DNA from 2 places in the Clostridium swellfunianum genome. Region 2 is predicted to be linked to the other one. Evidence: riboswitches for the same ligand, from Rfam matches in the RefSeq annotation. Region 2 holds a riboswitch; the other holds the start of a gene.
What was found. A riboswitch is a leader RNA that binds a small molecule or an ion and turns the genes downstream of it on or off. The one in region 2 is predicted to bind glycine.
Positions count from the first base shown of each region.

Region 1: another riboswitch for glycine. It lies ahead of NBE98_RS07330 (APC family permease); the one in region 2 lies ahead of NBE98_RS08350 (GrdX family protein).

Region 1 is NZ_JAMOFV010000006.1:1,607,016-1,622,174, reverse strand. It holds gene NBE98_RS07360 (UxaA family hydrolase) at 1-117, shown strand, start outside; gene NBE98_RS07355 (TRAP transporter substrate-binding protein) at 138-1,151, shown strand; gene NBE98_RS07350 (sensor histidine kinase) at 1,215-2,693, shown strand; gene NBE98_RS07345 (response regulator transcription factor) at 2,671-3,435, shown strand; gene uxaC (glucuronate isomerase) at 3,502-4,908, shown strand; gene NBE98_RS07335 (Gfo/Idh/MocA family protein) at 4,927-5,916, shown strand; glycine riboswitch at 6,183-6,273, shown strand; gene NBE98_RS07330 (APC family permease) at 6,402-7,748, shown strand; gene NBE98_RS07325 (hypothetical protein) at 7,912-8,403, shown strand; gene infC (translation initiation factor IF-3) at 8,841-9,386, shown strand; gene NBE98_RS07315 (ABC-F family ATP-binding cassette domain-containing protein) at 9,436-11,022, opposite strand; gene NBE98_RS07310 (NCS2 family permease) at 11,251-12,543, shown strand; gene NBE98_RS07305 (DEAD/DEAH box helicase) at 12,635-13,777, opposite strand; gene NBE98_RS07300 (GntP family permease) at 13,976-15,159, shown strand, end outside.
Region 2 is NZ_JAMOFV010000006.1:1,825,214-1,840,372, forward strand. It holds gene NBE98_RS08320 (transglutaminase TgpA family protein) at 1-1,390, shown strand, start outside; tRNA gene NBE98_RS08325 (tRNA-Leu) at 1,396-1,478, shown strand; gene NBE98_RS08330 (N-acetylmuramoyl-L-alanine amidase family protein) at 1,677-2,705, shown strand; gene NBE98_RS08335 (Cof-type HAD-IIB family hydrolase) at 2,821-3,639, shown strand; gene trmL (tRNA (uridine(34)/cytosine(34)/5-carboxymethylaminomethyluridine(34)-2'-O)-methyltransferase TrmL) at 3,716-4,183, shown strand; gene NBE98_RS08345 (DegV family protein) at 4,198-5,037, shown strand; glycine riboswitch at 5,188-5,381, shown strand; glycine riboswitch at 5,385-5,455, shown strand; gene NBE98_RS08350 (GrdX family protein) at 5,539-5,919, shown strand; gene trxB (thioredoxin-disulfide reductase) at 5,948-6,886, shown strand; gene NBE98_RS08360 (thioredoxin family protein) at 7,008-7,340, shown strand; gene NBE98_RS08365 (glycine/sarcosine/betaine reductase component B subunit) at 7,431-8,717, shown strand; gene grdA (glycine/sarcosine/betaine reductase complex selenoprotein A) at 8,780-9,250, shown strand; gene grdB (glycine reductase complex selenoprotein B) at 9,280-10,587, shown strand; gene grdC (glycine/sarcosine/betaine reductase complex component C subunit beta) at 10,689-12,230, shown strand; gene grdD (glycine/sarcosine/betaine reductase complex component C subunit alpha) at 12,259-13,419, shown strand; gene NBE98_RS08390 (BMP family lipoprotein) at 13,742-14,854, shown strand; gene NBE98_RS08395 (ABC transporter ATP-binding protein) at 14,949-15,159, shown strand, end outside.

The DNA of each region.
Region 1 (15,159 bases), 220 kb from region 2:
AGGGTATTGGAGGATTTTGTTAATTACCTAGTGAAAGTAGCTAATGGAGAACATGTAAATAACGAAAAGAATGATTATAGGGAAATATCAATATTTAAAACCGGAGTAACACTCTAACCAATAAAGGGGACTTTTAAATGTTAAAAAAATTGTTAAGCATTTTTTTGGGTTTAACTCTTTCGTCAATATGGCTAACTGGTTGTACTAACACGTCTATTAAAGATACTGCTAAGACTGAAAAAGCAACAATAATATTTAGACTGGCAGAAAATCAGCCTGAGGATTATCCTACAACTTTAGGTGATAAGGAGTTTGCTCGCTTGGTAAACCAGCGAACTCAGGGAAGAATAAAGATTGAGGTTTATTCAGGAGGACAGCTTGGAAGCGAAGTATCTATTACAGATCAGATTCAATTTGGAGCAGTAGATTTTGCAAGGCTAAGCATTACCACGTTAACTGAACATGAGAAATCAATGTCAGTGTTAATGCTTCCTTATATCTATAGAGATAGAGAGCACATGTTTAAGGTGCTTGAGGGAGATATAGGGGAAAAAGTTTTAACTAAGCTTGAGAAATCTACTGGAATTATGGGGCTGGCATGGCTTGATGCAGGGACAAGAAGTTTTTACAACTCAAAGAAAGAAATTAAAAGTCCAGAGGATATGAAGGGTTTGAAAATCAGAACTCCAGAAACAGGCTTAGTGATAGAACTTGTTAAGGCTATAGGCGCAATTCCTATAGCCATGGCGTACGGTGATGTATACTCAGCACTTAAAACAGGAGTAATTGATGGTGCGGAAAACAATTGGCCTAGCTTTGAGTCTTCAAAGCATTATGAGGTTGCTAAGTTTTTTACCGTGGATGAACATATTAGAATTCCCGAACTTATTGTAGCAAGTTCTAGAGTAATGGAGAAATTATCAACAGAAGATAGAAAAATAGTATCAGAAGCTGCTGCTGAAGCTGCTTTATTAGAAAGAAAAGAATGGATTAAAAGGGAAGAAAGCAGTAGAAAAAAAATGGAGGACTACGGTGTAAAAGTAACTGTTCTTCAATCAAATAATGAATTTAGTCAACAAGCTTTAAAGCTATATGATAAATACGCAGGAGAGTATAAAGACTTAATTAATGAAATCATAAATACAAAGTAATAACTTGATTTGCATTATTAATTATTTTGGCATAGTTCATGGTGAATAAGGGGTACTAGGCATATGAGTAAGAGAAAGAATAAGTCCATTAATAGAAGATTGATAATTACATTTTTAACTATAATAGCCGTAATGACTACCAGCTTTTTATATTCAAACAGTATGAAAAATAACATTGTAAATCAATATAACATCTCTATGAGGACCAATATTAAGTTTAGTGACTTATCTGTAAGTTTGAATAATAGCTGGGTTAATTTCGAATCATATATTAAGTCTCATGATACAGCTAATTATGAGAAATTCGTAGAGAGCAATACAAAGGTAGGAGTTTTGCTTGAAGAATTAGCCCCTTATGCGAACCAGGATGAAAATAGTTCAATTTATCTAAGAACTTTGACAAATATGTTTGAATTATATAAAGAACAAACATATTCAATAATCGCAAAAGAAAAATTAGACATAGAAACCTATGAACAATACCTCAGGCTTGGAAGAATGAACTTTTATATATCTCAGCATTCCAGCAGTTTAACCTCAGCGTACCTTCAATTTACTGATACTTATTACTCAAATATTTTGGATAAATACGAAGTTGTAAATACAAATTTATATTTGCTGCTGATAGTAGCTATAATTATTAATGCCTTTTTATTCTGGGCAGTTAATCGTGATATTCAAAACACTCTAAACAAGCTTTTAGTATCAGTAAATCAATTGTATCATTCAAATTGGAACATACCAGATATTGAAGAGCAGTCATATAAAGAACTTGATAACTTAACAAAAACATTTAATCATATGAAGAATAAGCTAAGGGATTTTATTGAACAGTTAAATCAAAAGGCTGAAATAGAAAAAAATTATCATATGGAAAAGCTTAAGAGTGCAGAAAAAGATAAGCTCATAAAAGACACACAGCTTAAAGCTCTTCAAATGCAAATAAATCCACATTTTCTATTTAACAATTTAAATACAGTAAGCAGAATGGCTATGTTTGAAGAGGCAAATAAAACAGTAGATTTGGTAGGGGCTTTATCTAAAATTTTGAGATTCAATTTAACTAGTGTAGACAAGTTAGTAACTTTAAATGAAGAAATAGAAAATATTAGGGCCTATATACTTATACAGGAAACTAAATTTCAGGGAAGAATTTCCTTTAAGTTTAATATTGAAAAAGAAGTTCAGAAAATAAAAATACCGCCAATGATAGTTCAGCTTTTAGTAGAAAACGCAATAACTCATGGAGTTAGCAGCTTGGAGACAGATGGACTAATAACAATCAGTGCCTTCATAGAAGGAAGATTTTGTGTTGTGATTGTAGAAGACAATGGCGTAGGCATGTCTCAAGATTACAAGAATAATAAAAGAAGCCAAACAAGTACTGGACTTGGTCTGAAAAATATAAGAAAAAGATTAGAACTTTATTATAATAGACAGGACTTGATAGCGATAGAAAGCAAAGAAGGAGAGGGAACAAAAATAACCATTAATATACCTGTGGAAGAAGGTGATATGCATGCTGAAAATGTTGATAGTTGAAGACGAGGACTTTGAAAGAACGGCTTTGAAGTTTATCGTTAATAAATATTTTTCAGATAGAATAGAAGTCGCAGGTGAAGCTTCAAACGGCGAGCAGGCTGTACAAAGCTCTTTAAGTTTAAAACCAGATATTATATTAATGGATATTAACATGCCTATAATGGATGGCCTTAAGGCAAGTGAAAAAATAAAAGAAAACAACAAAGATGCAGAAATAATAATACTTACAGCTTACAATTATTTTGAATATGCCAAACGGGGTATTACTATAGGAGTTTTTGACTATTTGCTAAAGCCCTTCTCTGATGCTGAATTTCTAGATTCCGTTAATAGGGTTATAAAAAAGATTAACGAGAGAGCAAGTATAAATACTTCTGTAGAAGATTCTTCAGAAGAGAAGTCCGATTTAAATAGCAGCAATAATATGGAGATTGTAGAAACTGCAAAGAAGTATATTGAAATGAATTATACAAAGGAAATAAGCTTGGAGGAGATTGCAAGCTATGTTTCTGTCAGTAGTTTTTATTTGAGTAGAGTATTCAGCAAAAAAGTAGGGCTGACCTATAAGGACTACCTCATAAAGCTAAGGATGGAAAAAGCAAAGCAGCTTCTAAGAGAAGGTAAGAAATCCATAAAGGAAGTCTCTATAGAGGTTGGATATTCGGATCAGAATTACTTTAGCAAAGCCTTTAAAAAGTATTATGATAAGTCTCCGAAAGAGTTTAGCTCCCCAAAAGGATAATATAAAAATTTTATATTAATTGTTACTAAAAATATAATTAAAATTTAAAAAGAATAGGTGAAAATTATGAAAAAATTTATGGATGAAAACTTTTTATTATCAAATGAAACAGCGGTAAAGCTTTATCACAACTATGCAAAAGAAATGCCTATTATAGATTACCACTGTCATTTAAGTCCAAAGGAAATTTTTGAGGATAAAAAATTTAAGAATATAACTGAAGCTTGGTTATATGGTGACCACTATAAGTGGAGAGCAATGAGGAGCAATGGTATAGACGAAAAATACATTACTGGAGATTCCAGCGATTTTGAAAAGTTTATGGCATGGGCAAAGACTATCCCAATGACTATAGGTAATCCGCTTTATCACTGGACTCATTTGGAATTACAAAGATACTTTGGGATATATGAAATCTTGAACGAAAAAACTGCTCCTGCAATATGGGAGAAGGTAAACAGTTTGATTACTGGAGAAAACTTCACTGCAAGAGGCTTAATTAAAAGATCCAATGTTAAAGCTTTATGTACAACTGATGATCCAGTAGATTCTCTAGAGTACCATATAAAGCTGAAAGAAGATAAGGATTTTGACGTAAATGTTCTGCCAACTTTAAGACCAGACAAAGGGCTTTTGGTAAATAAAGAAACCTTCCTGCCTTGGGTAAAAAAGCTAGAGCAAGTTACTGATAAAAGCATTGAAAATTATGATGATTTCTTATCGGCGTTTGAAGAAAGAGTTAGATTCTTCCACACAGTTGGCTGCAGATTATCTGACCACGGTCTAGACAGCATAGACTATGCAGAAGCTTCAAAGGAAGAAGTATCAGCAATATTTACAAGGGCTTTAAAAGGTGAAAGCTTTACAAAATTGGAAGAAAGCCAGTTTAGAACATACACATTGCAGTTCTTGGGAAGATTGTATTCTGAATTAGGCTGGACTATGCAGCTCCATATTGCAGCCTTAAGAAACAATAACTCAAAAATGTTTAATAAATTAGGAGCCGATACAGGCTATGATGCTATTAATGATGAACAAATAGCTGACTCTCTTTCAAAGTTTATGAATTCGTTAGAAGCTGAGAATTCTCTTCCTAAGACTATATTATATACTTTAAATCCAAAGGATAACTATGTGCTTGGAACGCTGATGGGCTGCTTCCAAGGAACTAATATTCCAGGAAAGATTCAGTTTGGATCAGCTTGGTGGTTCCTAGATAATAAAGAAGGCATGATAGAACAAATGAAAACACTAGCTAATGTTGGACTATTGAGCCGTTTTGTTGGAATGCTGACGGATTCAAGAAGCTTCTTATCATACACCAGACACGAATACTTTAGAAGAATTCTTTGCAACTTATTAGGTGAATGGGTTGAAAATGGAGAAGTTCCTGAGGATATGGAGCTTTTAGAAACCATTGTTAAAGGTATTTGCTATAATAACGCAAAGCAATACTTCTCACTTCATAGTTAAGTAAGGATAGGTGTCGTGATGAATAAAATGATAAGATGGGGAATAATGGGCACAGGTACTATTGCTAATAACTTTGTTCAAGGCTTAAGTGCTCTTGAAGATGCAGAGCTTTATGCAGTGGCCTCTCGCTCTATAGAAAAAGCAAAAGAATTTGGTGAAAGATATTCCGCGACTAAAGTATATGGAAGCTACGAAGAATTAGTTAAGGATGAAATAGTAGATATAATTTATATTGCTACTCCCAATACAGCTCACAAGAACAATATAATGCTTTGTCTAAATAACGAAAAGCCTGTGCTTTGTGAAAAGCCGTTTACAATCAATGCTAAAGAGGCAGAAGAAGTAATCAAGGTGGCAAAGGAGAAAAATCTATTTTTAATGGAGGCTATGTGGTCTAGATACTTCCCTGTTATGAAGCAGGTAAATTCCTGGCTTGAACAAGGCGTTATAGGAGATTTACGTATGCTTACAGCCGACTTTGGATTCAGAAGGGAAGGACCTTCAGAAGAAAGAAAGGTTAGCCCAGGAAGAGGAGGAGGAGCCCTATTGGACGTGGGCGTATATCCGATTTCCTTTGCTTCTAAGATATTTGGAAGATTTCCTAGCCAGATTACTGGAATCACAAGTCTCTATGAAACAGGAGTAGACCAGCAATCTTCAATGCTTTTAGGGTACGATAAAGGCGAGATGGCTGTTTTATCTTGTGCTATTAATACTCCAACCCCTAAGGAAGCCAGGATTATTGGTAACAAAGGATCTATTTATATACCAGACTTCTCAAGAGCAACTAAAGCAACCTTAAATGTAATAGGAGAAGAACCTGTTACTGTAGAAATTCCTCTTGAGGGGAATGGATATAATTATGAAGCAGCTGCAGCTATGGACTCTTTGCGAAAATCAGAAACAGAAAACAAAATAATGCCTCATGCTGAATCTTTATCCACTATTAGAATAATGGATGAGCTTAGAAGCCAGTGGGGAATCAAGTATCCAACAGAAATTGAATAGATGCCGTATATAATAATTATTAGAGGGGCAGTTGATAAGATAACTGCCTCTTTTGCTGTAAAAGTATTAAATAGTAAAAAATGTCGTAAATAATCGAATATATTGTTAAAAATAATTGACTGGAATTAAAAATTTTTGTAAAATATAAATATAATTTAATAAGTGAATGAAAATTATTGGAGATATCCTTAAGGATAACCGTAGGAGAAAGGAATTAATGCGGCTAAGCGTTTTATTCTGAAGCTTTCAGGTTTTGTACAATAATTTGACACAACCCTGGAGAGACTGCTTAAATGCAGCATCAAAGAAGCAACTTATTATAAGGAAACTTTCAGATAAAAGGACAGGGAGTAAAATAGCGTTATTTTGTGCTGTTTTGCTTTCTGTCCTTTTGCATTGGAATACTGTTCTTTCAATGAGGGAAACTTTGTAATAGGGCAGGTTATTAGGAATCTTCAAATATTTTAGAAGGAAGGGATAAAATTATGGAAGCTCGTAAGCTTGATGACAAGAAATTAAATTCTCCAAAGACCCTAAAAAAAGAAATAGGGCTGATGGAAGCCATAACAGTTGTTATTGGAGTAGTTATCGGCTCCGGAATATTCTTTAAAGCATCATCAGTATTTAAAAATGCAGGAACACCAATGCTTGGAGTTTTAGCGTGGGTAATAGGAGGCATTATTACAATGGCTTCTGCACTTACGGTTGCAGAAATTGCTGCTGCAATTCCAAAGACAGGTGGAGTATTTGTATACCTAAAGGAACTTTACAGTGAAAAGTGGGCTTTCTTGTTTGGATGGGTTCAAGCACTTGTATACGTTCCAGGTGTAGCTGCCGCGTTATCAATAGTATTTGTAACACAAGCTACTTACTTTGTGCCTATGACAGCAGGACAACAAAAGGTTTTAGCTATTTTCATGCTATTATTTATATCATTCTTAAATATTATTTCAACCAAACTTGGCAGTAAGGTTCAATTAATTTCCACAATAGGAAAGCTTATACCTATATTCGTTATCATAGTTTTTGGTCTTATAAAAGGCCAGGTAAACAGCTTTTCAGCACCTGAGGCTGCAACTGCGTCAACAGGACTAGCAGGCTTTGGCGCAGCCATACTAGGTACTTTATGGGCTTACGACGGCTGGGTTGGTGTTGGAAACATGGCTGGCGAACTAAAGAATCCTAAAAAGGATTTGCCTAAATCTATAATAATTGGTTTAGCTGCAACTATAGTGGTTTATATACTTATTAACATAGCAATAGTTAAGATTATGCCTGTTTCAGAGGTTATAGCTTCTCCAAAGGCTGCTTCTGATGCTGCTGTAATACTGTTTGGAAAGGCTGGGGCTGGTCTTGTTTCTGTTGGTATATTAGTATCAATTTTCGGAGCTTTAAATGGCTATTTAATGACAGGCGTTAGAGTGCCTTTTGCCATGGCTCAAGAAAATCTATTTCCTTTTTCAAAATTCTTTGGAAAGATAAGCGACAGATTTGAAACGCCAGTAAATGCTTTTGTGTTCGAAGTGGTATTGGCTGCTCTTTATGTGCTAAGCGGCTCTTTTGAAACCTTAACAAACTTAGCTGTTTTTGTTATGTGGATATTCTTCGTCATGACTGTAGCTGGAATATTCATATTAAGATCAAAGCATAAACACATTGAAAGGCCATATAAAGTTCCTCTTTTCCCTATAATACCTTTTATAGGCATAGCAGGCGGAATTTATATATTAGTAAGTACACTGCTAACTGATACTGCTTACGCAGTTTATGGTTTGATAGTAACTCTTCTTGGACTTCCTGTTTATATTTATATTAACAAAAAAAATAAATAAAACTAGACTATTTAAGCGTTTAAGCTGCTGATAACGAGAAAGGTCAGCAGCTTTTTGCATAAAATTATTGTTATTTATTAAAAATAGTGTTAAACTAATATAATTGATAGAAGCAAAAACAGCATATGTTTTTGCTTAAAGAGGAGATTTTGATTTGAGAAAAATGTATAACATGAAAAGAACAATTTCTATTAGACAGTTCATATCTGAGCTAGGAGAAAACTTTTCTAGCCATATGGAAGAAAGACTATTAGAGCTCGGTGAAAGATGTGTTTTAACAAGAAAAGATATTAATTACAGGCTTGATTTAAAACATATTGAACATGAGCAGCATGAATGTGCTTGTGACTCAGAATCTAAAGGAAGCTCATGCATGAAGGAATATTTATATGGACAATTTGTTGTAGTGGAAGGGGTTTTGTATTTTTCAGAGAAATGCACTGAAAGCCTTACTGCTATGGAAAATCCTAAGGTTAAAGATATTTATGAATCTATAAAAAGTGAAAGTATCATAGAAGAATCCGATATAAAATCAAAAAAGATTGATGACAGCAATATTGATTTTATAGTTGATTCCATTTTAAAGATATGTCCTCCTGTCTCAGAGGCACATTTAGCTATTGTTAGAGGAATGACTTTCCGTTCTGAAAGATAGAATAGATATCATTGACTAAAAAAGAACTTGTGTTTCTTTATAAAGTGTATTATACTTGTATGGTTGCATAAGAATAAAAATTACTAAAATACACAATTCAAATTACAAAATCAGTAGTATTCAAATATTAAAATTATATAGATTAGAAACTAGTTAATATAAATTGGCAATTCGTATAAACTTCAAAAGCATCTTCTAATTTAATCCCTGATTTTAAAATTTTGCTTATGGTGTGTGCTAAATGATACTTGCTGACATATACTATTTTGGTGCAGTATTTTAATTAAATCGGAGGGAAAATGAACGAAGAAAAAGTAATCCTAATTACAGAAGAAGTTATTGAAGAATGCTTAGCTGAATGTCTTGCGGAGTAGCATTTTAAAAAGCTGTCAATACTATATTTGTATTGCTGGCTTTTGTTACATAGCTTGATATATATGAAAAAACAAAATACTTGGAGGTGTTTTAATATTAGTAAAAATGTATTAATGAACGAGGAAATTAGAGAAAGAGAAATTAGGTTAGTAGGGGAAGAGGGCAGCGACATAGTAAAAACAGTTGATGCTTTAAGGCTTGCTAGAGAAAAGGATTTGGATTTGGTTATGATATCTCCAAATTCTACTCCTCCTGTGTGCAGAATAATGGACTATAACAAGTTCATCTATGAGCAGTCTAAAAAGCAGAAGGAAGCCAAAAAGAATCAAAAGGTGGTTGACCTTAAGGAAATCAGACTGAGCCCTGTCATCGAAGACCATGATATAGAAGTCAAGGCGAATAATGCTAGAAGATTCTTGCAAAATGAAGACAAGGTAAAAGTTACTATAAGATTTAGAGGAAGACAAATGGCCAACACTAGCGTGGGCTATACAGTGCTTAAAAATTTTGTAGATAAGCTAGGAGAGTTAGCGGTTGTTGAAAAGCCAGCTAAGCTTGAAGGCAATAATATGATAATGATACTTGCTCCAAAAAAGAGCGAGAAGTAAGATAAAGGACATGCAGATTTCTGCATGTCCTTTTAATATTCTATAAAACTTAGCCTTTAAGTTCAAGGTATTCATCGTAGCTCATTCTCTTGTCCACAGTGCCATCTTCAGTTATTTCAATAATTCTATTTGCAATAGTTTGTATGAACTGGTGGTCGTGAGAAGCAAACAATACAACACTCTTGTAATCCATAAGCCCGTTATTTACAGCTGTTATAGATTCAAGATCCAAGTGGTTTGTTGGTTGGTCCATTATAAGCACATTAGCACTGCTAAGCATCATTTTAGAAAGCATGCAGCGTACTTTTTCTCCTCCAGATAAAACCTTAGCCTCCTTAAGTGCTTCATCACCGGAAAATAACATTCTTCCAAGGAAGCCTCTTAAATAGCTTTCTGATTTTTCATCAGAGAATTGGCGCATCCAATCAACCAGATTTAAATCGCAATCATTAAAGTATTCGGAGTTGTCCTTAGGGAAGTAAGCCTTTGTTATTGTTATTCCCCACTTGAATTCTCCGGTGTCTGGTTCCATCTCTCCTGAAAGTATTTTAAATAATGTAGTTTGAGCTATTTCATTCTCTCCGACAAAAGCAATCTTGTCGCCTTTAGCTATTGTGAAGCTTACATTGTTTAAAACCTTAACGCCATCTATAGTCTTTGAAAGTCTGTCTACAGTTAATATATCGTTACCAACCTCTCTCTCAGGCTTGAAACCTACATAGGGGTAACGTCTGCTGGAAGGTTGAATATCATCAACTGAAATCTTATCAAGAAGCTTCTTTCTTGAAGTAGCTTGCTTTGATTTGGAAGCATTAGCGCTGAAACGAGCTATAAACTCTTGAAGCTGCTTTATCTTTTCTTCCTTCTTCTTGTTTTGATCCTTCATTAATTGTAATGCAAGCTGACTTGATTCGTACCAGAAGTCATAGTTTCCAACATAAAGCTTAATCTTTCCAAAGTCCACGTCAGCCATATGAGTACATACTTTGTTTAAGAAGTGTCTGTCATGGGAAACAACTATAACAGTACCTTCAAAGTTTATTAAGAATTCTTCAAGCCAGTTTATTGACTTTATATCAAGGTGGTTAGTAGGCTCGTCTAGTATTAGGACACCTGGGTTTCCAAAAAGAGCCTGAGCAAGAAGAACTTTAACTTTTTCTCCTCCAGCTAACTCTGACATTTGCTTATAATGCATATCAATGCCAATACCTAAACCTTGAAGCAGTGTAGAAGCTTCAGATTCTGCTTCCCATCCGTTAAGCTCTGCAAATTCACCTTCAAGTTCAGAAGCTTTTATACCATCCTCATCAGTAAAATCAGCCTTAGCATAAAGTGCATCTTTTTCTTTCATTATTTCATAAAGTCTAGCATTACCCATTATAACTGTCTGAAGAACCTCGAATTCATCATAAACGTAGTGGTCCTGCCTTAATACAGACATTCTAACTCCAGGAGCTATGCTAACCTCACCTGTGTTTGCCTCTATTTCACCAGATAAAATCTTTAAAAAGGTACTTTTTCCAGCACCGTTAGCTCCTATAACTCCATAGCAGTTTCCTGGAGTAAATTTTATATTAACATCTTCAAAAAGCTTTTTATCGCCGTATCTCAATCCAACATTAGTTACTGTTATCATTAATTGACCTCCGTAATCATTTATTTGACACACAAGATTAGATTATAACATAAATCTATACATAATGCATTATAAATTTGCTTACAATATTTAAGTATGGTTGGTTGTAAAATTAACACGAACGATGAAAATTTAAAAACAAAAATGTTCGTAAAAACTATTGATTTATGTCGGAAAAGCTGATAATATGTACAAGGGTTACGAAAATAAGCACTAGGAGATGATGAAATGTTCGAAGCATTTTTTAAATTAAAAGAAAATAATACAAATTTTAAAACAGAAGTTCTTGCGGGTATAACAACCTTCATGACTATGGCCTATATATTGGTTGTAAATCCAGGAATTCTTTCTCAGGCAGGAATGGATTTTGGTGCGGTGTTTACTGCAACTGCCTTATCAGCAATAGTAACTACACTTTTATTAGGTTTATACGCAAAGCTTCCTATAGCTGCTGCTCCAGGAATGGGACTTAACGCATTCTTTGCTTTTACAGTTGTTAAAGTTATGGGATACTCTTGGCAGTTTGCGCTAACTGCAGTTTTACTTGAAGGAATTATATTTATATTCTTAACAGTGTTTAATGTTCGAGAGGCGATAATAGATTGTATTCCCTTGAATATTAAAAGAGCAATATCTGTTGGTATAGGACTTTTTATAGCATTTCTAGGTTTTGACAACGCAAAAATTGTTGTTCATCCAGAGAATAGTACAATTGTAGCTTTGGGAAATTTAAAGGATCCATTTACCTTGTTAGCAATAATAGGTATAGTGATAACTGCTATTTTGGTTGCAAGAAAGGTAAGAGGAGCTCTTCTTATCGGCATAATTACAACAACGATAATAGGAATTCCTATGGGAATAACTCAAGTTCCTACAAGTGTAGTGTCTATGCCTCCATCCATTGCAAGTACTTTTATGCAGTTTGAATGGACTCATGTATTTAGTCTGGATATGCTTGTTGTGTTATCTACTTTATTGTTTATGGATTTGTTTGATACTATAGGTACCCTTGTAGGTGTTGCAACAAAAGCTAATATGATAGATGAAAAAGGCAATGTGCCAAGAGCAAAGCAGGCTCTTATGGCGGATGCTATCGGTACATCCTTAGGTGCTGTTTTTGGAACTAGTGCAGTTACAGCCTATGTTGAAAGCGCAGCAGGAGTTGCTGAAGGGGGAAGAACTGGTCTTACAGCAGTATCAACTGCATTCATGTTTATAATAGCATTGTTTATATCCCCTCTGTTTTTAATGATACCTTCACCAGCTACGGCACCAGCCTTAATACTTGTTGGACTATTTATGCTGGAGCCAATAAAGGAAATAGATTTAATAGATTTTACAGAAGCTATACCGGCCTTCATCACTTTGATAACTATGCCTTTAACCTACAGCATTGCAGATGGTATTGCTTTTGGTATGATATCCTATGTGTTAATAAAGCTTGCTACTGGAAGACTTAGAGATATTCATATTGCGACTTACATTATAAGTGCATTGTTCATCCTGAAATTTATAATATAGTTCCATTTAAAAAAGAAAGCTTTAGGTGCTAGCGGCCTAAAGCTTTCTTTTTATACGGTAAATATTTATATGTTTAAGTGTTTTTATATTTCTAGTCTACAGGGTGGATATTGCCTTTAAACACATCTACCTGTTGAATTTCTATATCAAATTCCTTGGCATATCTTCTTAAAGAGCTAACTTCCTTTTCGGTAACGATTGAAATAGCGGTACCTTTCTTTCCAGCTCTTCCTGTTCTTCCTACTCTGTGGAGATAATCCTTTGCTTCAACGGGCAAATCCAGATTGAAGATGTGGGTTATATCTGTAATATCTAAGCCTCTAGCTGCAATATCTGAAGCGACTAAAAGCTGGAGCTTTCCACTTCTAAAGTCCTCCATGGCTTTCTTTCGTTCTTCCTTAGTAGCGCCACCATGGATGCCGTATACTTTAAAGTTATGATGCTGAAGCTTGGAGGTGGTCATATCGGTATCGTAGCTTCTATTTATAAATATTATTGCTTTCTTTGGCTTTTCAGCAGCAACAAGCTTTCTAAGCATCTCCATTTTGTCTCTTTGTTCAACCGCAACATACATATGAGTTATATCAGGATTAACCTGAAGCTTTTCTTCAACTCTTATAAATTCTGGCTCCTTCATTAAAGCCTTTGCGGTATTTAAAGCTTTTTCACTTATGGTTGCAGAAAAGGCCATAAGCTGTCTGTCTCTGAGAGTTGTTTTTATAACATCCTTTACAGCAGCTGAGTTCTTATCGTCTAGAAGTCTATCAGCTTCATCTATAACAATAGTTTTTATTGTATGAGCACTGATTTTTTTCATCTTAATCAATTCAAGAATTCTTCCGGTAGAACCTATGATTATGTGCTGCTTATCCCTAAGCTTTTCAACCTGTCTTTTAATATTTACATCTCCGATAATAGCGGCAGAAGTAACAGGAAGGCCTGAATTCTCAGCCAGCTTCTTGATTTCTTTTTCTATCTGCATAACCAGCTCGTGAGTTGGAGCAAGTATAATGGCTTGCATTTCCTTCTTGGAGGCATCTAGCCTCTGGAATATAGGCAGAAGATAAGCAAGTGTCTTGCCGCTTCCTGTTTGAGATTCTCCTATGATGTCCTTGTTCTCTAGAGCTAAAGGAATTGTTTTGGTTTGTATATCTGTAGGCTCTGTAATTCCTGCTTTATTTAAAGCTTCTATTAAATTTGCGTTTATTCCTGATTCGTTAAATGTTGCACTCATAATAATCTCCTTTGTAAATTGATTCATATGTATAAGAACTATAATATTGTATACTTAGTATAACACTTTGTAAACTTAATTATTGAATTGTTAAATAATGTGCTGCTTTTATATGTAAACTATTCAAATAGTATACTATAATCGAGGTTTTGTACATAAAAATATAGTGACAATGAAAATGAAACAGGGGGTAATATCATGGTTCAAGGTCCAATGTTAGTCGTAGTGCTGGTGCTAGCAATAATTTTTATTGTGCTGGCAACTTCAAAACTTAAGCTTCATCCATTCCTGTCTTTAATTCTTGCTGCTTATGGACTAGCTTTTGCTGCTGGAATGCCAGCAGATAAAGTATCAGGTGTTATAACAAACGGCTTTGGAAACACCTTAACAAGTATAGGGATTGTAATACTAGCAGGGTGTATTATAGGAACAATACTTGAAAAGTCTGGGGCTGCCATTAAAATGGCTGAGGTTATCATCAAGCTTGTTGGCGAAAAAAGACCTACCTTAGCAATGAGTATCATAGGGTACATTGTATCAATACCAGTATTTTGCGATTCCGGCTTTATTATTTTATCCTCTTTAAACAAAACAATTGCTAAAAAGACTAAAACATCCTTAGTAGCTATGTCTGTTGCACTGTCAACTGGCTTGTACGCAACACATACTTTAGTTCCACCAACTCCAGGACCTATAGCTGCAGCTGCTAACTTAAAGCTTGATAACCTTTTGTTAGTAATTGTAATCGGAATGCTTGTAGCAATTCCAGGAGCTATCGTTGGAAATATATTTGCCAATAAGTATGCTTCGAAGTTTGCTCCATCAGCCGAAGCTGCAGTTGATGGAAAGAGCTATGAAGAAGAGTTAAAAAGATATGGAACTCTTCCAAGTGCTTGGAAATCCTTCAGTCCAATAGTTGTGCCAATACTTCTAATGGCTCTTGGATCAGTAGCGAAGTTCCCTGGAAATCCATTTGGAACAGGCTTTGTTCAAAAGCTGTTCTCCTTTGTTGGAACTCCAGTTAATGCTCTTTTAATAGGCGTAGTTTTTGCTTTCTTATTAGCACCAAAGCTAAATGAAGAAACCTTAAGCGGTTGGATAAACATATCGCTTAAAGATGCTGCTTCCATATTAGTTGTTACTGCAGCAGGTGGAGCTCTCGGAGCTGTAATAAAGGAAATAAAGGTAGGAGACTATCTAGGTCAAAGTCTTCAAAGCTTAAACTTAGGTATTTTTGTACCCTTTATAATAGCAGCTGCCTTAAAGACTGCTCAAGGTTCCTCTACTGTTGCACTTGTAACAACCTCAGCTCTAATGCTGCCGCTGCTACCAGCCTTTGGATTTACTACTGAAATAGCAAAGGTTTTAGTAGTTGCTGCAAT
Region 2 (15,159 bases):
TAAGGATTTTTACGATGGATACTCCTGGAGTCAGAGTGAAAAAAAATATACTTCAAGAGTAAGGCCTGAGGATTCAATGCTTGTAGATTTATTTTCCAAAGACTATGCAGATGCCACCAATGAAATAGAGATTCATCCTGAAGAATTGAACAGTTCTACTATTTTTACCCCAATGCTTTCTTTCAACGTAAACTTAGACATGGATTATATTTTCTATGATGAAGCATCTACTTTTATGAGCAGCGGTATAATAGAAAAACCTTATACGGTATATTTCTACGACTTAAATAGTAGAGCAGCAAGGCTTCTTAACAGTGGAAACTCTTCACAATCATATAGAGAGACTGATAATGAGCATTATAATAGCTCTTATAAGAAGTATCTTCAAGTGCCAGATAATATAAGTCAAAGGGTGTATGATCTTGTAAGTAGCCTTACAAAAGGTAAAAAGACTAATTTTCAAAAGGTTCAAGCAATTAGAGAATATTTAAATAAAGCATTTCCTTACACACTAAAGGTTAGCTCTATACCAGAAGGTCAGGAGTTCTTGGATTACTTTCTTTTCACAGAAAAAAAAGGATATTGTACTTACTTTGCCACAGCTGAAACAATAATGTGTAGAATAGCTGGCATACCTGCTAGATATGTAGAGGGCTTTAATATGGGTCAGGAGAAAGACGAGAATGACTTTTATGTAGTAAGAAACGAAAATGCTCATGCTTGGACGGAAGTCTTATATAAAGAGGATACGAATACAGGTATCTGGTATACAGTAGATGCGGTGCCTTATGCAGTTGAAGCAATACACCAAGAGGAAAAAGAGGCAGAGCTAGAACAAAAGCCTGACCCAGTGCAGGAAGTGGAACCTAATATTGATATTCCTAAAAAGCCTCAGGATGCTAGTAATGAATATTCTTCATCAGTTACTAAATATGGCTTGGTCGTTCCACCATTACTATTAAAGATTATTAAATTTTTATCTGTTTTGGTTTTCGTAAATACAGTGATTTTTTTGATATATTCTAGAAGGAAAACTTTTATTATAAACAATCAGAGTATTATTCCCTTATATAAATATTCATTGGATCGACTTTCAGTTATAGGGTATAATCAATCTGAATATGTACCCGAATTGGAAGCGCTAGAGAAAATGCCTGCTAATCTGTCAGAAAGAATTAAGGAGGTAGCTGAGTTAGCTTACAGGGAATACTATGGCAGTAAGGCTCCTGTTCAGTACGATAAGAGTGCTTATTACAATTTTATTGAGGAATACATAAAAAGACAGCAACCTACCCTAAGATATCTGTTAAAAAAGTATTATTTTTCTAATAAAATACCTTTGATTTTTAAAAAAATTATGGTATTATATAGAAAGATAAGACTTAAATAATTTTAGCGGATATGGCGGAATTGGCAGACGCACCAGTTTCAGGTTCTGGCGGGAAACCATGCAGGTTCGACTCCTGTTATCCGCACCAAATTTAATTATGTTGATGCCCATGGAACTAAACTCCATGGGCATTTTAAATTTGATTTTATCTGCAGTGAAATTTAATCAATGAAAGTTCAATTAATAAAAATATGTGCTTAGTAAAAATTGATTTTTTTGATAGGTTGTTATATTATTAAAAAAAGACAAGCTATAATCATGTAATAGGGGAGTTTAAGGGGAAGCTATGAATGTACGAGTTAAAAACAAAAGAAGGTTTGGACTGTGGTGTATTGTTTTTTTGTTAATGTTTTTGAACTTGATTTTCGCAATTAATAAACGTTTGTCGAACGATAGTACTATTTCTAAAAAACAAAAGATTGCTTTAAACTATAAGGTATTAGCTGGTGATAAGGATGGAAGTATAACTTACTCAGAAAGCAAGTATTTCAAAAAATATATAATAGATTGTAAAAGCAATAACTCACTGGTTAAGTGGGAAGAAGGCAAGGAATATATAGACATAAGTCTTAAAAAGGATGAAATAAAAAAGCTGAACATTAAAGTGGAGGAATCCTCTGAAAACAAAGATATTTACTATGATGATTCTTCAAATAACTTAATGATTAAAATAAAAAAGGCCTATAATGAAAATAACTTTGTTAATGTAGACAGCAATGACGCTAAAAAAATCGTTGTGCTAATAGCAAAAGAAGAAAAACCTTTTAGAGCCACTGTGGTACTAGATGCAGGCCATGGCGGGGAAGACAAAGGTGCCAGTTATAATGGCCTCTTCGAGAAGGATATAACTCTTAAAATTGTAAATTTCACATCAGAGGAGCTAATGTTTAACGGTTTTAAGGTTGTAAAAACAAGAGAAAAGGATGAACTCTTGTACTTAAACCAAATTGCTAAAATAGCTAATGAAGCTTCAGCAGACTTATTTGTATCTGTTCATATTAATAGTAATAAAATAGATAAATATAAGGGAGTTTCGGCTTATTATTATGATGTTAATGGTTTTCAAAAGGATGAAAGAATAAAACTTGCACGAACTATTCAGAAGGAACTTATTAAAAATGATAACTGGGAAGATAGAGGAATAGCCAGAGAAAGCTTATCTGTTTTAAGAAATTCAGAAGTTCCATGTGTCTTACTGGAACTAGGCTTTATAAGTAATTATGAGGATAGAAGTAAACTTATGAAAGATGAAGTATTGAAAAATTTTGGTATAAATATTACAAAAGGTGTTTCCAATTATTTTTCTGCTGAATAAAAGTAGTTATATAGTCAAATATAAGCACGAGGTAATTCTCGTGTTTTTTGTTTATAAGTAGAACATTTGTTATAATCAAAATATAATAAATCAGATTCACAGGAGGAAATGAAGAATGTTCAAATTAATATGTTTAGATATGGATGGTACACTTTTAAATAGCAGAGGGGAAGTGAGCCAGCGAAATCTTAGAGCTATTAAGCTTGCCCATGGGAAGGGTGTTAAAGTTACTGTATGCACAGGCAGGTTGTTTACTTCAGCAAGATTCTACGCTGATATGCTTGGTGTAGAAGTGCCTGTTATAGCTTCAAATGGTGCATATATAAGGGAAAAAGATAAAAACAAGGTTATATATAAGTCAGTATTAGGTTATGAAAACTCTAAAAAAATTCTTGAGGTATATAAAAAACATAACATAACTTTTTACTTTAATACATGCGATACAGTGTTTATGGAAAGATTTGATCCTGAAAATGGTTATGTAAAAATAAATAAGACTCTGCCAAAACACAATCAGATAAATATTAAAGTTATAGAAGAATGGGATAAGACATTAATGGAATATGAAGATGAGATCTTAAAATGTATTTGCATCGATAAGGATTCTGATAAAATTATAAAGGCGAAGCGAGATTTACTGAAATTAAAGGAACTGGAGGTAGTAAGCTCTGCTAGCAACAACATTGAAGCTATGGTAAGTGGAGTTTCAAAAGGGAGAGCCGTTGAAGTTTTAGCTGGGTTCTATGACTTTAAAAGAGAAGAGATTATGTGTATTGGAGATAATGAAAATGACATATCCATGCTTCAGTATGCAGGAATGGGAGTGGCAATGAGAAATGGTGAGAATGAAGTAAAGGAAATAGCAGACTACGTTACTGATACAAATAATGATGATGGTGTTGCGAAAGCTATTGAGAAATTTGTACTCAATTAGTCTCTCTTTACTAAAACAAATTTATAGGATAATATTAATATGTTGTAGTAAATTTTAACATTAGGAGGCAATTAACTTGAACTTAAATATAGTACTATTTGAACCTGAAATTCCGCAAAATACCGGCAATATAGCAAGAACCTGCGTGCTTACAAACTCAAAGCTTCATCTTATAAAGCCTCTAGGTTTTAGCCTTGATGAAAAACATTTGAAGAGAGCAGGGCTTGATTACTGGCAGTATTTAGATATGGAAATACATGAATCCTATGAAGCCTTTAAAGAAAAATATAAGAATGGAACATTTTATTTTTCAACCACAAAAGGCAGTAAGCTTTACACAGAAGTGCAATATAATGAAAATGATTTTATTATATTTGGAAAAGAATCTGCTGGGCTTCCAGAATACATAAGAAACAGCAACGATGGAGCCTTAATTAGAGTTCCTATGCTTCAGACAAGTACTCGTTCGCTAAATCTTTCTAATACAGTAGCAATAGTTGCTTATGAAGCAATGAGACAAATGAGCTTTCCAAATATGAAATAAAGGGAGAAGGTTAGATGGAAAAAATAAAAATAATAACTGACAGTACTGCAGATTTGCCTATGGAGATAATAAAAAAATATGATATTGAAGTACTGCCGCTTACCGTACATTTTGGGGATGAATCCTATTTAGATGGCATAGATATTAAGTTTAATGAGTTCTTAGAAAAAATGAAAGCCAGTGAAGTATTCCCAACTACTTCTCAGATAAATCCTCAAAGATTTCATGACTGCTTTAATGGATATATTAACCAGGGTTATAAAATTATATCTATTCATCTTTCATCGAAATTAAGTGGAACCTACCAATCTGCATGTATTGCAAGAGATATGTTGGAAAGCGAAGATATAGTAGTCATAGATAGTCTAAATGTTACTTCTGGCTTGGGACTTCTGGTTTTAAAAGCCTGCAAGCTAAAAGATCAAGGCATGGCTGCTAAAGATATTGAAAAAAAGATATTGGAATCTATTCCACATGTTAAAAGTGCTTTAGCTTTTGAAAGCTTAGAAAATCTTGTTAAAGGTGGAAGACTTTCGAAAACTGCAGGGATGATAGGGAATCTTTTAGGAATAAGGCTTATATTAGAGATTAAAGATGGGGAATTAGCTTTAATGGACAAAGTTAGAGGAAGCAAAAAAGCAGCAAAAACAATTTTAGATTATGTAGATAAAAAAGGAATTAAGGAAGATGAGACTTCCATAATTCTACAGGTAGAAAATAAAGATGTTAGAGAAGCTTTAACTGAAAATATGACTGAAAGATGTGCTGAATTTATAGAATGCGAAGTTGGCTGTGTTGTTGGGACACATTCTGGCACAGGGGCTTGCGGTATTTTCTTTATAGAAGAGTATTGATTTTGAAATATTAGCGTCAAAAATTTATCAATTTGATTACTAAAAATTCAAAAAAGTTATAGCATTTTTAAAATATTTAATATATAATATTATCAGAACGAAATTTATTCCAATAAATAATGAAATACTTGGTAATAATATATTGGATGGATGATATTTTCGGGAGATAGTCCATATAGAAAACAAAACAAATCTTAACTTAAGCTTGATAAAGATGTAGAAATAACAACATTCTAATCGAATTAAAAAAGATTTGTCAGTTTAAACTATATAGATAGCCGAAGGAATAAGCAGAATAACCCGTATTCTGTGAAGCTCTCAGGCAAAAGTACCGGAAGTGGACATACCTCTGGAAAGCATAATGCTTGTTTAAAGCATTGCACCGAAGGAGTAAATCTCTCAGGTTATAAAGACAGAGTGCAAGGGTCAAAGGGCTTTTGTTTTCTGTCTTTTTGTTTTGAAAAAATTCCAGAAAACCTATTTGATATGAGAGGTAAAGTGATGATTGAACCGCTGATAATAGTTACTAACAATCCTATGTGTAAAGAAAAATGTGAAACCACCTATAAACTTGAATATATAGATGGAAACGTTTTAGAGGTTTTTAGAAAAGCTAGAGATTACGTACATTTAAATCACAGACTTTTAACACATCCTCTAGTGAGCAGTATTAAACCAAATGAAATACCATATAGGACGGTTATAATATCGAAGGATAGGAATAATATTATTGACATGCAATCCTTGGATTTAATAGAAAACAGTATTAGTACAACTGAAAAGTTTTTGAAGGACTTTGGATTACCAAAATGGACTGAAAAAATATTAGAGGATTTTATGCTTATTGATTTTGATATTATTTATAATGCAATAAAAAGATAAGCTTAACACATATTAAGGAGGAATTTTTATGCCACACATTTACGATACTATAATAATAGGCGGTGGTCCTGCAGGACTTTCAGCAGGACTTTATGGTGCGAGATCAAAAATGGATACTTTACTTATTGAAAGATCTAAGTTTGGAGGACAGACAGCTACCACTGACGAGCTTGAAAACTATCCAGGTTCTTTAGAAGACTGCACAGGTCCTAGCTTAATTGAAAGAATGAGAAAACAAGCTGAAGAATTTGGCACCAAGTTTGCCAAGGATGAGATTATAGAAGTTGACTTCTCCGGAAAGATTAAAAAAGTTATAGGTCAAAAGGAAACATATGAAGCTAAAACAATAATAATAGCTACAGGTGCTTATCCAAGGCTTGCTGGCTTTAAGAATGAGTTAGAACTAAGAGGTAAAGGGGTTTCTTACTGTGCTACTTGCGATGCTGACTTCTTTACTGAACTTGATGTGGCTGTAGTTGGAGGAGGGGATTCAGCTTTAACTGAATCTATATATCTGACTAAGTTTGCAGAAAATGTAACAATCATTCACAGAAGAGATCAGTTTAGAGGAGCTAAATCAATACAAGACAAAGTATTTAATAATCCTAAGATAGAAATAATATATGATTCAGTTGTTGAAGAAGCTAAAGGTGATGAAATTCTTGAAGGTCTTGTTATAAAAAATGTAAAAACTGGTGAGTTAAGTGATCTTAAGGTTGATGGCTGTTTCGTATTCGTTGGCTATCTTCCAATAACAGAACTTTTCAAAGGTAAGATAAAATTAGATGAAGCAGGTTATATATTAACAGATGAAGAAATGAGAACTGACATACCAGGAGTTTTTGCTGCTGGTGACGTAAGACAAAAATCTCTAAGGCAAGTTATTACTGCTGCTGCTGATGGAGCTATAGCTGCAACAAATGCAGAGCATTATATTGAAAATGAATTTAATGAGCTTCATGTTTAATATTTTATAACAAGTTAAAAATTATAACAATATAACAATATAACAATATAACTTTTTAACTTGTTATATTGTTGTATTGATACATAAATAATAAATTTTACAAAACAAGGAGGATTTTAAGATGTTAGAATTAAACAAAGATAATTTTGATGCTGAGGTTATTAATTATACTGAAAAGCCTGTATTTGTAGACTTCTGGGGGGACAAATGTGAAATATGCATAGAGCTTATGCCAGGGGTTCATGAATTAGAGCACAGGTATTCAGATAAAATAAAGTTTGCTAGTTTAAACACTTCAAGTGCTAGAAGACTTGCTATATCACAAAAAGTTTTAGGACTTCCAACTATGATAATCTACAAGAATGGTGAGAGAGCTCACATAGCTACACCAGATAAATTAAAAACAATATCTGACGTTGAAAACTTTATTAAGGAAGTTTATGACACTCTTTAATTATCAACTAATTATTTTACGGTAATTAGGACTATCTTACAAAAGATTTAAGTCTTAAATATAAATTTAAAAATATAGGAGGTGACCGCTTTGCGTCTAGAACTTGGGAAAATTTATATAAAGGATATACAATTTGGACCACAAACTAAAGTTGACAATGGAGTTCTTTATGTAAACAAAGAAGAGTTATTAAAGGAAATTGGTGGAGATGAAAGACTTCAGTCCATTGATTTTGATTTAGCAAAGCCTGGTGAGGAAACTAGAATAATTCCTGTAAAAGATGTTATTGAGCCAAGAGTCAAGGTTGAAGGAAAAGGTGGTATTTTCCCTGGCTTTATAAACAAGGTTGATACCGTTGGTTCTGGAAGAACTCATGTGCTCAAAGGAGCAGCTGTTGTTACTACTGGTAAAATAGTTGGTTTCCAAGAGGGTATAATAGATATGAGTGGTGAAGGAGCTAAATACACACCATTCTCAAAAACTAACAATCTAGTTATTATATGCGAACCAAAAGATGGAGTGCTTCAGCATGAGCATGAAGAGGCTGTAAGAATGGTAGGCTTCAAGGCTGCAACCTACCTAGGAAAAGCTGGTAAAGATGTAGAACCAGATGAGGTAAAGGTATATGAAACAAAACCATTACTTGAACAGGTTAATGAATTCCCAGAGCTTCCGAAGGTAGTTTACGTATATATGCTTCAAACTCAAGGCCTTTTACACGACACTTATGTATATGGTGTAGATGCTAAGAAGATAATACCTACTTACATTTATCCAACAGAAGTATTTGATGGTGCAATTGTTAGCGGTAACTGCGTATCAGCTTGCGATAAGAACCCAACGTATGTTCACTTAAATCAGCCTATTATTGAAGATCTTTATGAAAGACATGGAAAGGACTTCAATTTCTTAGGTTGCATTATAACTAACGAAAACGTTTATCTTGCTGATAAGCAAAGATCTTCTGATATGACAGCTAAGCTTGTTGAATTCTTAGGAGCTGATGCAGTTATAATTTCTGAAGAAGGCTTTGGAAATCCTGATGCAGATTTAGTAATGAACTGCAACAAGATAACCGATAAAGGGATAAAGACAGTACTTGTTACTGATGAATATGCAGGAAGAGACGGAAGCTCTCAATCACTTGCAGACTCAACTCCAAAAGGAGATGCAGTTGTAACGGGTGGAAATGCTAACGAAGTAGTAACACTTCCAGCAATGAAAAAGGTTATAGGACACCCAGAAGCTGCTAATATAATAGCAGGCGGATATGTAGGAAGCTTAAGAGAGGATGGCTCTATTAACGCAGAAATTCAGGTTATTACTGGAGCAACTTCAGAAGTCGGCTTTAACTATTTAACTGCAAAGGGTTACTAAGATTATAATAACAAACAATACATTACACCAAAATAATAATTTGTTATGAAAGGAAGGATATCATGTTAAAGGGTAAAAAAGTAATTGCCATTGGCGATAGAGACGGAATTCCAGGACCAGCTATAGAAGACTGTGCTAAATCAGCTGGTGCTGAAGTAATATTTGCATCAACAGAATGCTTCGTTTGAACAGCTGCAGGTGCTATGGATCTGGAGATCCAACAAAGAGTTAAAGACCTTACTGAAAAGCATGGTGCTGAAAATGTAGTTGTAATTATAGGTGGAGCTGAGGCTGAGGCTTCAGGATTATCCGCGGAAACAGTAGCTGCAGGAGATCCAACTTATGCTGGACCACTTGCTGGAATAGCTTTAGGATTGGCTGTATATCACGTTGTTGAGCCAGAAGTTAAGGATCAATGCGATGCAGCAGTTTATGATGAGCAGTGCGGAATGATGGAAATGGTTCTTGATGTAGATGCTATCGTAAAAGAAGTTAAAACTGTAAGAACTCAATTTTCAAAATACACAATTTAAATAAAATACTCCGAGAGGGGGGAGCACACTTGATACGTGTCGTTCACTATATTAATCAATTTTACGCTGGAATAGGCGGAGAAGAAAAAGCTGATATAAGACCAGAGGTTAGAGAAGGTTTTGTAGGACCTGGTATGGGTCTAAATGGTTTATTAAAACCAAAAGGCGCTGAAATAGTTGCTACGGTTATATGTGGAGACTCTTATTTCAATGAAAACATGACTGAAGCAAAAGCTGAAATAATAGAAATGATAAAAAAATATAATCCAGACTTATTTATAGCAGGACCTGCTTTTAATGCTGGAAGATATGGAGTTGCTTGTGGTGCTATAGCTACAGAAGTAGAAGAAAAGCTGAACATACCTGTTTTAAGCGGGATGTATATTGAAAACCCAGGCGCTGACATGTATAAAAAACAATTATATATAGTAGAAACTAAAAACAGTGCAGTAGGAATGAGAGATGCACTTCCAAAGATAGCTAACCTTGCTATAAAATTAGCTAATAAGGAACAAATAGATGCTCCTGATGTTGATGGTTACATTGAAAGAGGTATAAGAAAGAACTACTTTGCAACTGAAAGAGGTTCAAAGAGAGCTGTAGATATGCTTGTTAGAAAGATTAAAGGTGAAGCCTTTACTACAGAATTCAAGATGCCTGTATTTGATAGAGTTGAACCAAACCCACCAGTAGCAGATATAACAAAAGCTAAAATAGCAATAGTTACATCTGGCGGAACTGTACCTAAGGGAAACCCAGATCACATAGAATCTTCCAGTGCATCAAAGTTTGGTAAGTACGATATAGAAGGAGTTATGGACTTAACTTCTGAAACCTATGAAACTGCACACGGAGGATATGACCCAACATATGCTAATACTGATAATGACAGAGTCATACCAGTTGACGTGTTAAGAGAGTTTGAGAAGGAAGGCAAGATAGGCTCACTTCATAGATACTTCTATAGTACTGTTGGAAATGGAACTGCTGTTGCTTCTTCAAAGAAATTTGGAGAGCAAATTGCTAAGGAACTTATAGCAGATGGAGTTCAAGCAGTTATATTAACCTCCACCTGAGGAACTTGTACTCGTTGCGGTGCAACGCTTGTTAAAGAAATTGAAAGAGCAGGGTTACCTGTTGTTCATATGTGTACAGTAGTTCCAATATCCTTAACAGTTGGAGCTAACAGAATAGTTCCTACAATAGCTATACCTCACCCACTTGGAAACCCTAACTTAGATAAGAAGGATGAGTATGAGTTAAGAAAGAAACTGGTTTCTAAAGCACTAAGAGCTTTAGAAACTCCAGTTGAAGGACAAAAAGTATTCGAAGATTAATAGACTTTTAAAAGGAGAATTGGAGAAATGAATATAAAAACATTCTCCAATTCTCCTTTTTTATTAACCATATATTTAGTTATAGATTGGGAGGATTTAAAATGAGTTTTCCAGTAATTAAAAAGGCGTCCTACGTTTTAGTTAATACACCTGACATGATAATTCATAATGGAACAACACAAACACTTGAAAGAGAAACTAACCCAGAATCTGAATATTTAAAGCAAATCCCTTCTCACTTAAGAAGCTTTAATGAGGTTGTTGCATATGCACCTAACCAGACGTATATTGGAAATATGACTCCAGAGGAGTTAGCATCAAGAAAAAGACCTTGGACAAATGAAGCTGTAGAAGGATCAAATAGATTTGGAAAGTTTGGGGAAATTATGCCTCAAGACGAATTCTATGGCTTAATTAAAATTTCAGATGTATTTGATCTAGTAAAATTAGAAAAAGGTTTTACTGCAGTTGTAAAAGAGAAGTTAGCTAAGCATCCAATAATAAATTCAAAGATTGAGTCTTTAGGTGAAGGAGAAGAATTGGCAGATATCGAAAAGCTAGTTGAATCTCATATTGCAGAAGGACTTTACGAAAATGGAAAGCTTATAGGATGCGTAAGACGTGCTCATGAACACGACAAAAACTTGTCATCACATATAATGGTTGAAAATTTATCTGTTAAAGCATCTGGTGTTCTAGCTTTAATGCACCTAGTTAAGGACTTGGATATGGATATTAACAGTATAGAATATATAATTGAATGCTCAGAAGAAGCAATTGGAGATATGAATCAAAGAGGCGGAGGCAATGTTGCAAAGTCAATTGGAGAAGTAGCTGGGCTTAAGGGAGCAACCGGCACTGACATGAGAGGCTTTTGCGCAGGTCCAACTCATGCACTAATTACAGCTTCAGCTCTTGTTAAATCAGGGGTTTACAAGAATGTTGCAATAGTTGCTGGAGGAGCTACAGCTAAGCTTGGAATGAATGGTAAGGATCATATTAAAAAGAACCTTCCTGTATTAGAGGATTGCTTAGGCGGATTTGCAATATTAATCAGTGAAAACGACGGAGTAAATCCAGTACTTAGAACTGATATAATAGGAAGACATACAATAGGACACGGTGCATCACCACAAGCTGTACTTGAGGCCTTGGTTCTTGAACCTCTTGATAAGGCTGGCTATAAGATTACAGATATAAATAAATATGCTCCAGAAATGCAGACACCAGACATTACTGAACCAGCAGGTGCTGGAGACGTACCAACACAGAACTATAAAATGATTGGTGCCCTTGCAGTTAAAAAGGGACAATTAGATAGAAAAGATCTTCCAGCCTTTGTTACTACTTATGGATATCCAGGGTTCGCTCCAACTCAGGGGCATATTCCTTCAGGAGTTCCAATAGTAGGACACGGCAGAGAAAACATGCTTAACGGAAAAATGGATAATTTCATGATAATCGGTAAAGGAAGCTTATTCCTTGGAAGAATGACAAATCTTTTTGACGGTGTTTCAATAGTTGTTGAGAAGAATACAGGTAATTCTGAGGTAAAAGCTGAAGCTGGTATATCAAAGGAAGAAGTTAAGTCTATGGTTGCAGATGCAATGAAGGATTTTGCAGCTTACTTAATGAATAAATAACTTTAGGCTTTAAGGAAGGTGTGAAATTATGAGTAAAGAAATGGCATCAAAAATGATAGCCGAAGTTTTTAACGAGATAGCTGATGGCATTAAGTCAGGAAGTTTTGGAAGAAAAGTTAAAGTAGGTTTAACCATTCTTGGTTCCGAGCATGGAATAGAGGAAATGGTTAAGGCGGCAGAGCTTGCAAGAAAAAAATACGATGATTTCGAAGTTGTGCTTATAGGACCAAAAACATCTTCTACTTTAGAGACTGTGGAAGCTGCTACTGCTGAAGAAGGACATAAGTTAATGGTTCAGCTCCTTGAAAGCGGTAAAATCGATGGCTGTGTAACCCAGCACTTTGATTTTCCTATTGGTGTTTCAACAGTAGGAAGAGTAGTAACTCCTGGAAGAGGCAGAGATATGATTGTAGCCACAACTACAGGAACTACTTCAACTAACAGAGTTGAGGGCATGGTAATTAACGCGATTTCAGGTATAGCTGCAGCTAAAGCTATAGGAATAGAAAATCCTAAAGTAGGAATATTAAATCTTGATGGTGCAAGAAAAGTTGAAAGAATACTTATAGAACTTAAAGAAAAAGGATATGCTATCGAATTCGCAGACTCTTTAAGAGCAGATGGCGGCTGTGTAATGAGAGGAAATGATCTTCTTGCAGGAACACCAGATGTTATGATTTGCGATTCTTTAACAGGAAATCTTTTAATTAAAATCTTCTCATCGTTTACAACAGGTGGAGACTATGAGACAGTTGGTGCAGGATACGGGCCGGGAATAGGAGAAAACTATGACAAACTAATAAACATAGTTTCAAGAGCTTCTGGCGCTACGCTAATTAGTGAAGCCTTAAAATTCTGTGCTACCTGCGCAAAAAATAAAGTATTAAATATGGCTGCTGAAGAGTTCAAAAAAGCAAATGCTGCTGGGCTAAAAGATATAATATCAAAAAATACAAAGGATAAAATTATAGAAAATACAGAAGAAGTTAAGATGCCTCCTAAAAAGGTTGTTACTTCAGATATTGCAGGCATAGATATTCTTGAGCTTGATAATGCTTGCAGATCCTTATGGAAACAGGGCATATACTCAGAAAGCGGTATGGGATGTACCGGTCCTATAATTCTAGTAAATCCAGATGATGCTGAAAAAGCTAGAAAAGTATTAAAAGAAGCAGGTTTTCTAAGCTAAGTAAAATTTAGATAGGTTGTACCAAGATATTTTCTAGGTACAACCTATAAAACTTTACCTCTTTAAATTACTATATTGCTTTTTTATTTAATATGAAGTATATTAATTTTTAGACATTATTTTTGTTTATGTATAATATACAAAATTTTTTAGTATATTATGTATAGCTTTACAATATAATTTTAGTAAGCAATACATATTTAAAGTTATTTTAAATTAAGTGTAAATTATTTTTAAATAAATTTACAGAAAAAGAAGGAATTTAAGTTATTTTATAGAATAATTTAAGTTACCAAAACAAAAATTATTGGAGGGAACTATAATGAGCAAAAAAAGAATTCTTTCTGTGCTTGCAGCTGTTGCAGTAGTTACTACATTATTTGCAGGTTGTAAGGCATCAGCACCAGCACCATCACAAGGAGGAGACAAAAAACCTGCGTCTTTGACAAAAGTTGGTATGGTTACTGACTCAGGTACAATAGACGATAAATCCTTTAACCAAGGAACTTGGGAAGGAATATTAAAGTATAAGACTGACAAGAAAACAATAGAAGAAAAATATTTACAGCCTTCAGGAGAACAAAAAACAGACTACATGAATGCTATCAGCGACCTTGTAGACTCTGGCTATAAGCTAGTAGTTACTCCAGGGTTTAAATTTGAAACAGCAATAAATGAAGCAGCTGATAAATATAAGGATGCTTCTTTCGTACTTATCGATGGACAGCCAAATAATGGAGATGGAAAGTTTGTAAAACATGACAATGTTGTTTCAGTATTCTTTAATGAGCATGAAGCTGGATTCCTTGCAGGTGTTGCTTCTGCTTTATCAACAAAAACTGGAAAGCTTGGATTCATAGGAGGTATGAAAATACCACCAGTTGAAAAGTTTGGTTGGGGATTTAAAGCAGGAGTTAGCTATGCAAACAAAACTTTTGGAACTAAGGCAGAAGTTATAGATTTCTTATTTGAAGGTACATTTAATAACGTAGCTGGTGGTAAGAACTTAGCTGCTGGTATTTACAACAAAGGCGCAGACATAATATTCCATGCTGCAGGCGGCGTAGGAGTTGGAGTATTCAACGAAGCTAAAGAAAGAGCAGAAAAAGGCCAAAATGTATGGGTTGTAGGTGTTGACGTTGACCAATACGAATCAGGTAAGATTTCAAGCGGTAAGTCAGTAACATTAACTTCAGCAGTTAAAGGTATAGATGTTGCAGCTTTCAACTATATTGATGCTAAATTAAATAACAAGTTCCCAGGAGGACAAGTTATAACATTAGGATTAAAGGATAATGCAGTTGGAATACCAGCAAAAAATCCTAACCTTTCAGACGACATAGTTAAGAAGGTTGATCAAGCTAAAAAAGATGTTGTTGATGGAAAAATAAAAGTTCCAGCAACTGAAGCAGACTTAGCTACTTTCTTAAAATAATAAAATAAGATATAATAAAATAAAAGGAAAACAGCATTATCCTTAACGCTTGTTTTCCTTTTTTAAAACTATAATTTACCATGGAGGAGAAGACATGGACTATATTATCGAAATGTTAAACATTAGAAAAGAGTTCACTGGTATAGTTGCAAACGATAATATTACACTTCAAGTTAGACCAGGTGAAATTCATGCACTGCTTGGAGAAAATGGTGCAGGAAAATCTACATTGATGTCGGTGCTGTTTGGTCTCTATCAGCCTGATGGTGGAAGTATAAAAGTAAGAGACAAGGAAGTAAAAATAA